Regions from separate parts of the Hippea alviniae EP5-r genome, predicted to be linked through region 1. Evidence: riboswitches for the same ligand, from Rfam matches in the RefSeq annotation. Region 1 holds a riboswitch; the other holds the start of a gene.

Evidence for each region. A riboswitch is a leader RNA that binds a small molecule or an ion and turns the genes downstream of it on or off. The one in region 1 is predicted to bind cobalamin.
Region 2: another riboswitch for cobalamin. It lies ahead of G415_RS0102675 (cobyrinic acid a,c-diamide synthase CobB); the one in region 1 lies ahead of G415_RS0100935 (ribonucleoside triphosphate reductase).

What each region holds. Positions count from the first base shown of each region.
Region 1 covers NZ_ATUV01000001.1:168,106-172,590, forward strand. The annotation lists partial or broken gene G415_RS0100935 (ribonucleoside triphosphate reductase) at 1-1,726, opposite strand, end outside; cobalamin riboswitch at 1,818-2,005, opposite strand; gene G415_RS09335 (NRDE family protein) at 2,013-2,717, opposite strand; gene G415_RS0100945 (ATP-binding protein) at 2,720-4,189, opposite strand; gene G415_RS0100950 (Gfo/Idh/MocA family protein) at 4,202-4,485, opposite strand, start outside.
Region 2 covers NZ_ATUV01000001.1:498,413-502,897, forward strand. The annotation lists gene G415_RS0102660 (ABC transporter ATP-binding protein) at 1-124, opposite strand, end outside; gene G415_RS0102665 (FecCD family ABC transporter permease) at 111-1,061, opposite strand; gene G415_RS0102670 (sirohydrochlorin cobaltochelatase) at 1,058-2,026, opposite strand; gene G415_RS0102675 (cobyrinic acid a,c-diamide synthase CobB) at 2,023-3,342, opposite strand; cobalamin riboswitch at 3,402-3,583, opposite strand; gene G415_RS0102680 (precorrin-2 dehydrogenase/sirohydrochlorin ferrochelatase family protein) at 3,626-4,075, shown strand; gene G415_RS10630 (DUF7847 domain-containing protein) at 4,127-4,485, shown strand, end outside.

The DNA.
Region 1 (4,485 bases):
TATAGTTTACGGGTAATTGAGATGAGTTTGTGTAATATGGCTTTGAGCTTGTGCCGGATGTTTTTATATCCGGGTATCTCTCCTTATCTAATCTTGCAAGTCTGAATGATGTGCCTTCTGCTGGTGTTGCTTCAAGGTTGTAATTGTTGTTTGTCTCGTTCTGGAATTGTTGAAGTTTATCTCTCATAAAATCGAGTACTTTAGCTGAAAACTCCTGACCTGCACTGCTTGTTATTGGCTCATTTATAAGATTTAAACACGCTTCATGCATACCTATAAGCCCTATGGTTGAGAAGTGGTTTTTCCAGTATTCTCCAAAGCGCTCTTTAATTGAAGAGAGATAGAATTTTGAATAAGGATAGAGATTAAAATCTGTAAAACGCTCAAGTACCTTTCGCTTTATCTCAAGCGACTCCTTTGCAAGTTCCATCAGTTCTGTGAGACGAAAGAAAAACTCACTTTCTGTTGCCGAAAGATATGCGATTCTTGGCAGGTTGATTGTTACAACGCCTATTGAGCCGGTTAAAGGATTTGCACCAAACAGACCGCCACCCCTTTTTTTGAGCTCTCTTGTATCAAGCCTGAGCCTGCAGCACATTGAACGGGCATCTTCCGGACTCATGTCTGAGTTTATAAAGTTTGCAAAGTATGGAATTCCGTATTTTGCCGTTGCTTCCCAGAGCGGCTTTAATGAAAGGTTGTCCCAATCAAAATCCTTTGTAATGTTGTATGTTGGAATAGGAAATGTAAACACCCTGCCGTCTGCATCACCTTCGCTCATAACTTCCATAAATGCCTTGTTGAACATGTCCATCTCTTTTTGAAATTCACCGTATGTTGCATTTTGCAGCTCTCCGCCTATGATAACGGCCTGATTCTTTAAAAATTCAGGCACTTTTAAATCAAGGGTTATGTTTGTGAAGGGAGTTTGAAACCCGACCCTTGTTGGCACATTGACATTGAATACAAACTCTTGCAAAGCCTGCTTGACTTCTTTATAGGATAGATTGTCAAAGGCTATGAACGGAGCAAGATAGGTGTCGAAGTTTGAGAAGGCTTGAGCTCCTGCTGATTCTCCCTGAAGGGTGTAGAAAAAGTTGACAACCTGACCGAGTGCGCTTCTGAAGTGTTTTGCCGGTCTGCTTGAGACTTTACCCTTTGCTCCTTTAAAGCCTTTAAGCAACAAGTCCTGCAGATCCCAACCGACACAATATACGCTTAGAGAGTTTAAGTCGTGGATGTGGAAATCGCCGTTTAGATGAGCTTCTTTGATGTTTTTAGGATAAATTTTGTTAAGCCAGTAGGTTTTGGTGATAGCCGATGAGATGTAATTATTTAACCCTTGAAGGGAAAAGCTCATGTTGGAGTTCTCTTTTACTTCCCAATCGAGTCTGTTTAGATAGCTCTCGATGAGTTCGACATCGGCTCTGTTTTTGAACTCTCTTAACTGGGCATGCTGTTCTCTGTAAATAATGTAGGCTTTTGCTGTCTTTTTGAATGGTGAGCTTAACAGGACTTCTTCAACAATGTCCTGTATCTCTTCAACTGTTGGTGTTCTATCACCAAAAAACCTGTAAGCTAAATCTAAAACTTTGATGGTGAGCTTTTTTGCTGTATCATAATCGAACTCTTTGGTTGATTTTCCTGCCTTTGCTATGGCGTCGGTTATCTTTTCTGCGTTAAAACTTACAACTCTGCCGTCTCTTTTGATGATTTTTGAAAACACAATACCCCCTTATGCTTTTGAGTTGATAATATGTGAGATTTAAAAGGGGATATCAGTCAGGCGGGCTTTCTTTTCTCATCTTTGAACCTCCCGTTCGATTTTTTGTCGGGTAAGTCTCCTGGCTCGGCTTCATCCTACTCCTCTCGCCTTCCCATCGGGCGACCCTGTTTAAAGAGCCACTCCCGACAGTGGCATAGTGAGAGTTTCGTCAGCCTCACAGTTGCGGGGGCAGCGCCGGATTTTCACCGGACTTCCTTGACCCGACATGTTTTTTATATTACTTTTGCTAAGAAGATGTCAAGCGAAAGATATACCTGCTCTTTGTCTCTTCTAAATGGTTTTTCTCAAGTATAAATATCTCTCTGTTTCTGTTTTTTATAAAATATGAAAAGTGCGTTCCATATAAGCCGTTGATGTTTAAAAATAGAGAAGAGAGATTGTCTGAATCGGTTTCTTCAAGAAACGATAATATCGTCTCTTCGTCTATCTCTTTCTCGATTGCATTTTTTAGAAATGTTTTAAGTTTTTCGCCTTTAGGCCAGGAAGAGTTTAAAAAGGCATTGGATAGGCAGTGGATTCCGTCTTCTATCTCAACAAGCTCATCTTTAATGTTTGAGTAATAAAACAGCCGTTTGTCGGTTAGGTTTCCGAAAACGAGATTGTATCCGTTGAAGATTGATTTTGTGTCTTTTAAAAATGAGATAAACTCTTTTTCGTTTATGTTTTCGGTTAGGAATTTTTTGACGATGTGTCCTCTTGATGGTGCGTTTTCTTTGAAGATTTTAGGGTTTCTGTGGTTTGTTATGAAGGCGATTTTTCCGTTTTTTGTCAAACCAAGCCAACTTCCCTTCTCTTTTAAATCTATGCCCATAAGCGTATTTTCATTAGCGAAGTGTAAACCTATCGATTTTCTTTTGAACTCTTCGTCTCTGTTGCCCATCATTACAAAGATATCTCTTTTTTTATTTAGATAAAATGCATAGACACACATGGCTAAATTAGATTATAAACCTTAAGCTGGTTCTCTTTTACATACTCTTTTAATTTTACTGCCCTTTTGTCGTAAAGCTTTATCTCATCCCAATCTATCTTCTGATTTATTGGCTGAATATAGAGCAAAGACCACTTGTCAATTGGGCCTAATATTGTGCCGCTTAAGAAAAACCCTAAGGAGTTCATATATTCTTCTAAGTTTTCTGGCAGTGGTTTGTCGGCTAAAATCCTGACAAAAATAGTCTTAAAACCGTCAAATTTTATCTCTTTGGATACGCTTTTTATGATGTCAAACCAGTCTTTGCCCATTGTTTTTATAATGATTGTGCCAAGTGACATATCCCGTCTCTTTATTGTTGAGTAAAGCGTTTTTTCTTCTAAATCGTTGGTTGCTTCGGTTTTTACACTTACATCAAACATGTCGCCTGAGTATATCTCTTTTAGGAATTGTTCGTGCTCTTTTGGTGAAAAAATGGTTGATTTGATTGGTTCTTTTGATGGTCTTAAAGCGTAAAGTATTGTCTCTCTCTGTCTGTTTTTTGGTATGTTTATGCCTATAAACTCGTTCTGGTCGTAATAGGAAACAAATAGGGCAAACGGCAAAAATCCGTATATGCTTGCTATCTTTTGCGAAGATGTGTGTCCGGTTACGAGCTCTGCTTCTGCGACTTTGATTCTGTCTGAATTTTTCATGGAGTATTCGTATTGAAACTTGAGCAGTTTTGCGACAATGCGTGTTCTTCTTACTTCGGGTCTTGCCATTAAAGCGACAGATTCGTAAATCCCTTCGCCGTTTCTTGATTTTACATAGGCAGTGTGAGCTATGATTTGTTTATCCTGCGTCTCTGCAACAAGCGAGATAACTTCTCTGTTTTCAATACTTTCTTTTAAAACTTCCGGATAGTAAAACATACTCCTTCCATATGAGTATTTGTATGTAAGATATGCTAATTTTGTTATCTCGTATGAGTCTTCGGCTTCTGCAAGCCTAAAGTTTACATTATCCAGGGCGGGTATTTCTTCGACTGTTGTCTCTTTAAAAGAAGATTTCAACGGGTCTTTGAAATTTTCAAGCCTTTTTTCTATGATAGTTTTCCAACCTTCTTTGCCGCAGTTTATGAGTTTAAAATTGTCGGCGAGTTTTTTTATGAGATAAAACTGCAGACCATCAGGCGAGCTCTTTAGATTTTCAGGTTTATACTCTGGTATGCCGTTTTTGTTTACGGGAATGCCTTTGTTTATCATGATTATTCTGAATATTTTACTTTCTGGCTCGGTTTCTATGAATATCTCAAAGGTATCTTTGAAGAATTTAGGATAGTTTGAGATTATGTGGTTTGCCGCTTCTTCCGATGCAAGCTCAAGTGCATATCTCTCTTTGCTGTTTGCTCCGTAAAAGTTTGCCGCTTCAGATACGAAATTGCGTATCAAGGAGATGGCTTTTGGGTTGTAATAGGTTTCAAGTTTCATGGCTTTTTCCTGTTAAATTTCAATCTCTATTATCGGATTTTCACCCTGTTTTTGTTTTATGTGGGAAAGATAAATCGCCGACATGATTTTTACCTGTGTTTTGTGTTTTTCTATGGACGATTCGCTTATTCGGTCAGGGTTTTTTATTAGATTTAGAAACTCGATTATAACGGATTTTTTTGAGTGTTGAGATAGGGTTATGTTTAGGTTGTTCTCTTTTGTGAGTTTTTCTGCCGATTCTACGATTATCGGGCTTTTACCATGAGTTATACCGATATTTAGAAATCTGTAAATGT
Region 2 (4,485 bases), 330 kb from region 1:
TTTTTCCACTGCCGTTTTCTCCAAGAATTGCTACTTTTTGCCCTTCTTCTATGGTTAGTTTCTTTATCTTTAAACTAAAGCTCTCCCTTTCTATTGAAAGATTCTCTATCTCAACCGCTTTCATTCCAGTTGTCTTTTCTTTTGAGCATTAGATAAAAGAAAAATAGCCCGCCCACGATTGAAGTTAAGATACCAACAGGCAGCTCTTCTGTCTTTATAATTGTTCTTGCCAATGTTTCGCTTAAAAGCATAACCAAAGCTCCCAGAATCGTTGATAAAATAATCAACTCTTTGGATTCAAAACCGCCAATAAACCTTGAAATGTGTGGAACTATAAGCCCAACAAACGGTATAATTCCAGAAAAACTAACGGCTATGCCAACCAAAAACGCAGAGATAAAATAGTTTATACTCCTAAAAGCTTTTACATTTATACCCATTGAGCTTGTTGTAAAGAAGTCAAAACCCATTATGTCTAATTTTATTGAGTTCTTAACAAAAAAGATAAAGCTAAAAATCAAAGCAACAAAGAGAATAGTAGACTTGATATAATTTGGATTAAAAAATCCGCCCATAAGCCAAAACACAATACTGCCAACACTCTCTTCGTAATAGTATTTCAGAAAACCTATGATTGCCGTTGCAACGATATTTACCACTATTCCTGCGAGTATCAATGTTGTATGTTTTAAAGAGTCTTTTGACAGAAGAATTGCAAAGCTTATACCAAGCATACCGAACACACTTGCGAATACAGGAACAAAAAAATACGGCAAGCCAATACAAATAACCAAAACTCCGCCTAATGCAGCCGTTGAAGCCGCTCCAGTGGTAAACCCATCTGCAAGCGGATTCTTTAGTATTATTTGAAGTATTGCGCCGGACAATCCAAGTATTGAACCAATGAAGGCTGCCTCTAAGGATAAAGGCAGCCTGTAATTAAAAATTATGGTTTTTTCTATCTCGCTCATCTGAAAAATGTTTATGTTTACAGAACCCGTTGTGATACTAATCAAAAATGCTATCAGTGTTGCGAAAAATAGAAAAAGATAAATTTTCATCTTAGTTTTATGCCGTTATCTCTTGCAACATCCTTTATATGTTGTATGTATATATTTACCCATTCTGGATTCTCTCCAAGTCCATGAATGGAGCAAACAACATTTATCCCCTCCTTTTTAAATGCACTCTTCCAAGAATCTTCGTCTCCACACATGTCGTTGTTTGCATGGTCGCCAGCAACAACCATCAAAGGTTTGAGTAAAACTTTCTTTATACCCGCTCTTTTTACTTCACTCAAAACATCTTCTAAAGAAGGGAATCCTTCAACTGTTCCAACAAATATTTTATCGGTGTGATACATCTTTCTTAGCTCTTTCTGAAGCTCAGCATATACGCCTGTTGAGTAATGCTCGTTTCCATGTCCCATATAAACCAAAGCAGCCTTATTCTTTTTTGCAAGCTCAATATCGTTTTTTAGGGCTTTTGCTGCTATCTCTATATCTTTGTGATAATCGTATTTCCAAACATTTCTTCCTAAGGCTGGTCTTCCGATAACGAGCTTTTTGAATGGCATATACTTCTTTTTCATTGTTTTTATAGAGTTTAAACCGTTTACATAAGATAGAAGGTCTGTAAACTCTTCGCCATCATAAATGTGGGTTGGCTGAACAATAATCGTTTTGTATCCTTCGTCCTGCAAGTCGGCTATTGTTGCAAGTGGTCCTTTAACATAGAGAAAATCTTTTAGTTTTGAGTTGTTCTCAAACTTCTTGTTGTGCTGTCTTTTGTGCCAAATGTTTCTTATAATGTTGGAAGTGAATGTAAAAACAACTTTTTCGTGCGGAAATGCTTTCTGCACGGCTTCTTTGATGTTTTCAATATCAACAAACCCTGTTGAATAAGTCGTTCCGAAGTCTGCAAGAACTATAGCCACCTTGCCCTTATGTTGGGCTTTTCCGAAAGATTGAAGATGAACACCAAAGGTCAAAACGAAAACGATGAGAAAGCTTAAGAAAACTCTCATAAAACACCTCCACAGAGATTTTTTAAAAACTTTTTAGAGAATAGAAAGTGTACATAACTTGCTATGGCTCTATTTTTCATAAGTCCATCTTTATAAACTGTTCCATCGGTCAATTTTTTAAGCTCAAAGCTGAACTGTTCATCTATCTGGGTATAGTATGAGTAATGAAACTCATGCCCAAATACAGGCCCTTCTAAAAATGTCTTTGTTAAGTCTTTTACCTTAACATAACCAAGAGCTTTTCTTCTCTTGCTCATTTTTATTTTTACATTGAAAACTTTAGCCATTTTGTAAAATTCATCGTCTATGTATATACCTTCTGATAAAAGCATCATTCCGCCACATTCGGCTATCAGTGGCTTATCTGAGTTTATATGTTCTGCTATACTTTTAATGGTTTTTACACTCTTAGATAGCCGTTCTGCGTATAACTCTGGATATCCGCCGCCTAAATACACAAAGTCGGCGTTGTCCACCGTTTCGTTTTTAAGCGGCGAGAAAAATTTTAAATTATATCCCATTTTCTCAAGTTCTCTTAAATTGTTTTGATAGTAAAAGTTGAAGGCTTTATCGTAAGCTATGAGTGCTGTTTTGCTTTTTATGGTTGTGGCATGCTTAATTTCATATTCAAACTCAATCTCAGAGAGCCTTATTATTTCATCTATATTTGCATATTTGCCTATGTGTTCTGCGATTTTTTCATACTCTTCTTTCTCTGTCTCTTCTGCAACCTTAAGTCCAAGATGCCTTGAGCGTAATGTCAACTCTCTATTCTTTGGGATTATTCCTAAAATTTTCAGAGACGAGTGGTTTCTTATAGCATCCCTTACCAATTTTTCGTGTATCGAGCTTCCTATGTTGTTTATAATGACGCCATTTATTTTTATTTCTCTTGCTAACTCTTCAAAACCTTTTACTGAAGCCACAATAGATGCAGAACATTTAGAAGCATCAATTACTATAACAACTGGCAGATTCAATATCTTTGCAATGTCGTATGTGCTTGCTTTGAATGTGTATGACTCTATTCCGTCAAATAGTCCCATAACGCCTTCTACAATGCCTATATCCGCTTGTATGAGATTCTCAAAAAAGGTGTCTTTAAGCTCTGCTCTGCTTAGCATTATGCTGTCAAGGTTATAGGCAAAAGAACCAGATGCACAAGTCAAATGGGCAGTGTCTATATAGTCAGGGCCGCACTTAAATGGCGCTATAGAATAACCCTTTTCTTTAAGAGTGTGAAGCAATCCAACTGTTATAGTTGTTTTACCAGAACCGCTTCTGTCTGCGGCTATGATGAAGGCTGGCTTTCTCATGCAGCCCTAATCGGTGGGTTGAAAAAGAAAAAAGAGCACATAGAACCTCCCAATACCCGGGGAATTCTAAGGCTCTATAGGTCTTCTGGCTTACGGGCAAAAACCTACTCCTCCCGCCTTCCCATCGGCAATAGCCGACAGTGGCTTTCTGGGAGTTTCGTTCCCGAATACAGCTGCGGGTACAGCGTGGGATTCTCACCCAACTTCCCTGATAGAGCCCAATTTAACTTTAGCAAATAATTTTTAACTTTTCAATATAGTGTGCAAAATATAAAATAAAAGCATGTGCTATCCCTTATTTTTCAAGTTTAGTGGCAGAAATATTTTAGTCTTTGGAGCAGGTAAAGTTGCTTTAAGAAAGGTAAAATCCATTTTGTCTTTAACAAAACCCAACATGACAATTATCTCTTTAGACTTTGAAGATGGGTTTTACAGTCTGCCTGTTAAATTGGTAAAAAAGAAAGCTTCAATCTCAGATATAACAGCTGATTACGACTTTATCTTTATCTGCACAAACGATAGAAAACTAAACCACACTCTATTTTTAAAAGCAAAAGAGCTCTCTATTCCCGTTAATGTTGCAGATAACCAAAATGAGTGCGACTTTTTTACCTCGGCTACGATAAAGTTTGGAGATATTGTAATAGCTATCTCGACGCAGGGCAAAAACCCATCAAAAAGCAAAGAATTCAAAGAAAAGCTTCTAAAGGCTCTAAAAAGTATTGATTTTTAATGTAAAATTATATATTTTAAAATAACTTAGATTAAAACTTGGAGAAAGAGTATGAACTTTTACTTTCTAAAAAAGACATTTAACTATATGTTTGAAGAACTTGTGTTGTTTGTTCCTCCATTGCTTGTATTTCTTATTCTGTTCTCTGTTGCCATTGTTTTTGGTATTGGTATGAGTGCAAACATCTTGATAAACCATCCGCCTACAAAACCCACAGCGTATCTGATTGCCTTTCTGTTCTCTTTTTTCTCCTTCTTTTTATCCGTCATATCAGGTTCGTTAGTTATCTATATGACTTATGAGAAAGAAGAAAGCGGCAGAGCAAATTTAAGCACGAGCTTTTCAGAAGTTATGAACAGAATAGGAGCTGTAATTTTGGCTTCTCTGTTGGTAAGCATCGTCGTAAGCAT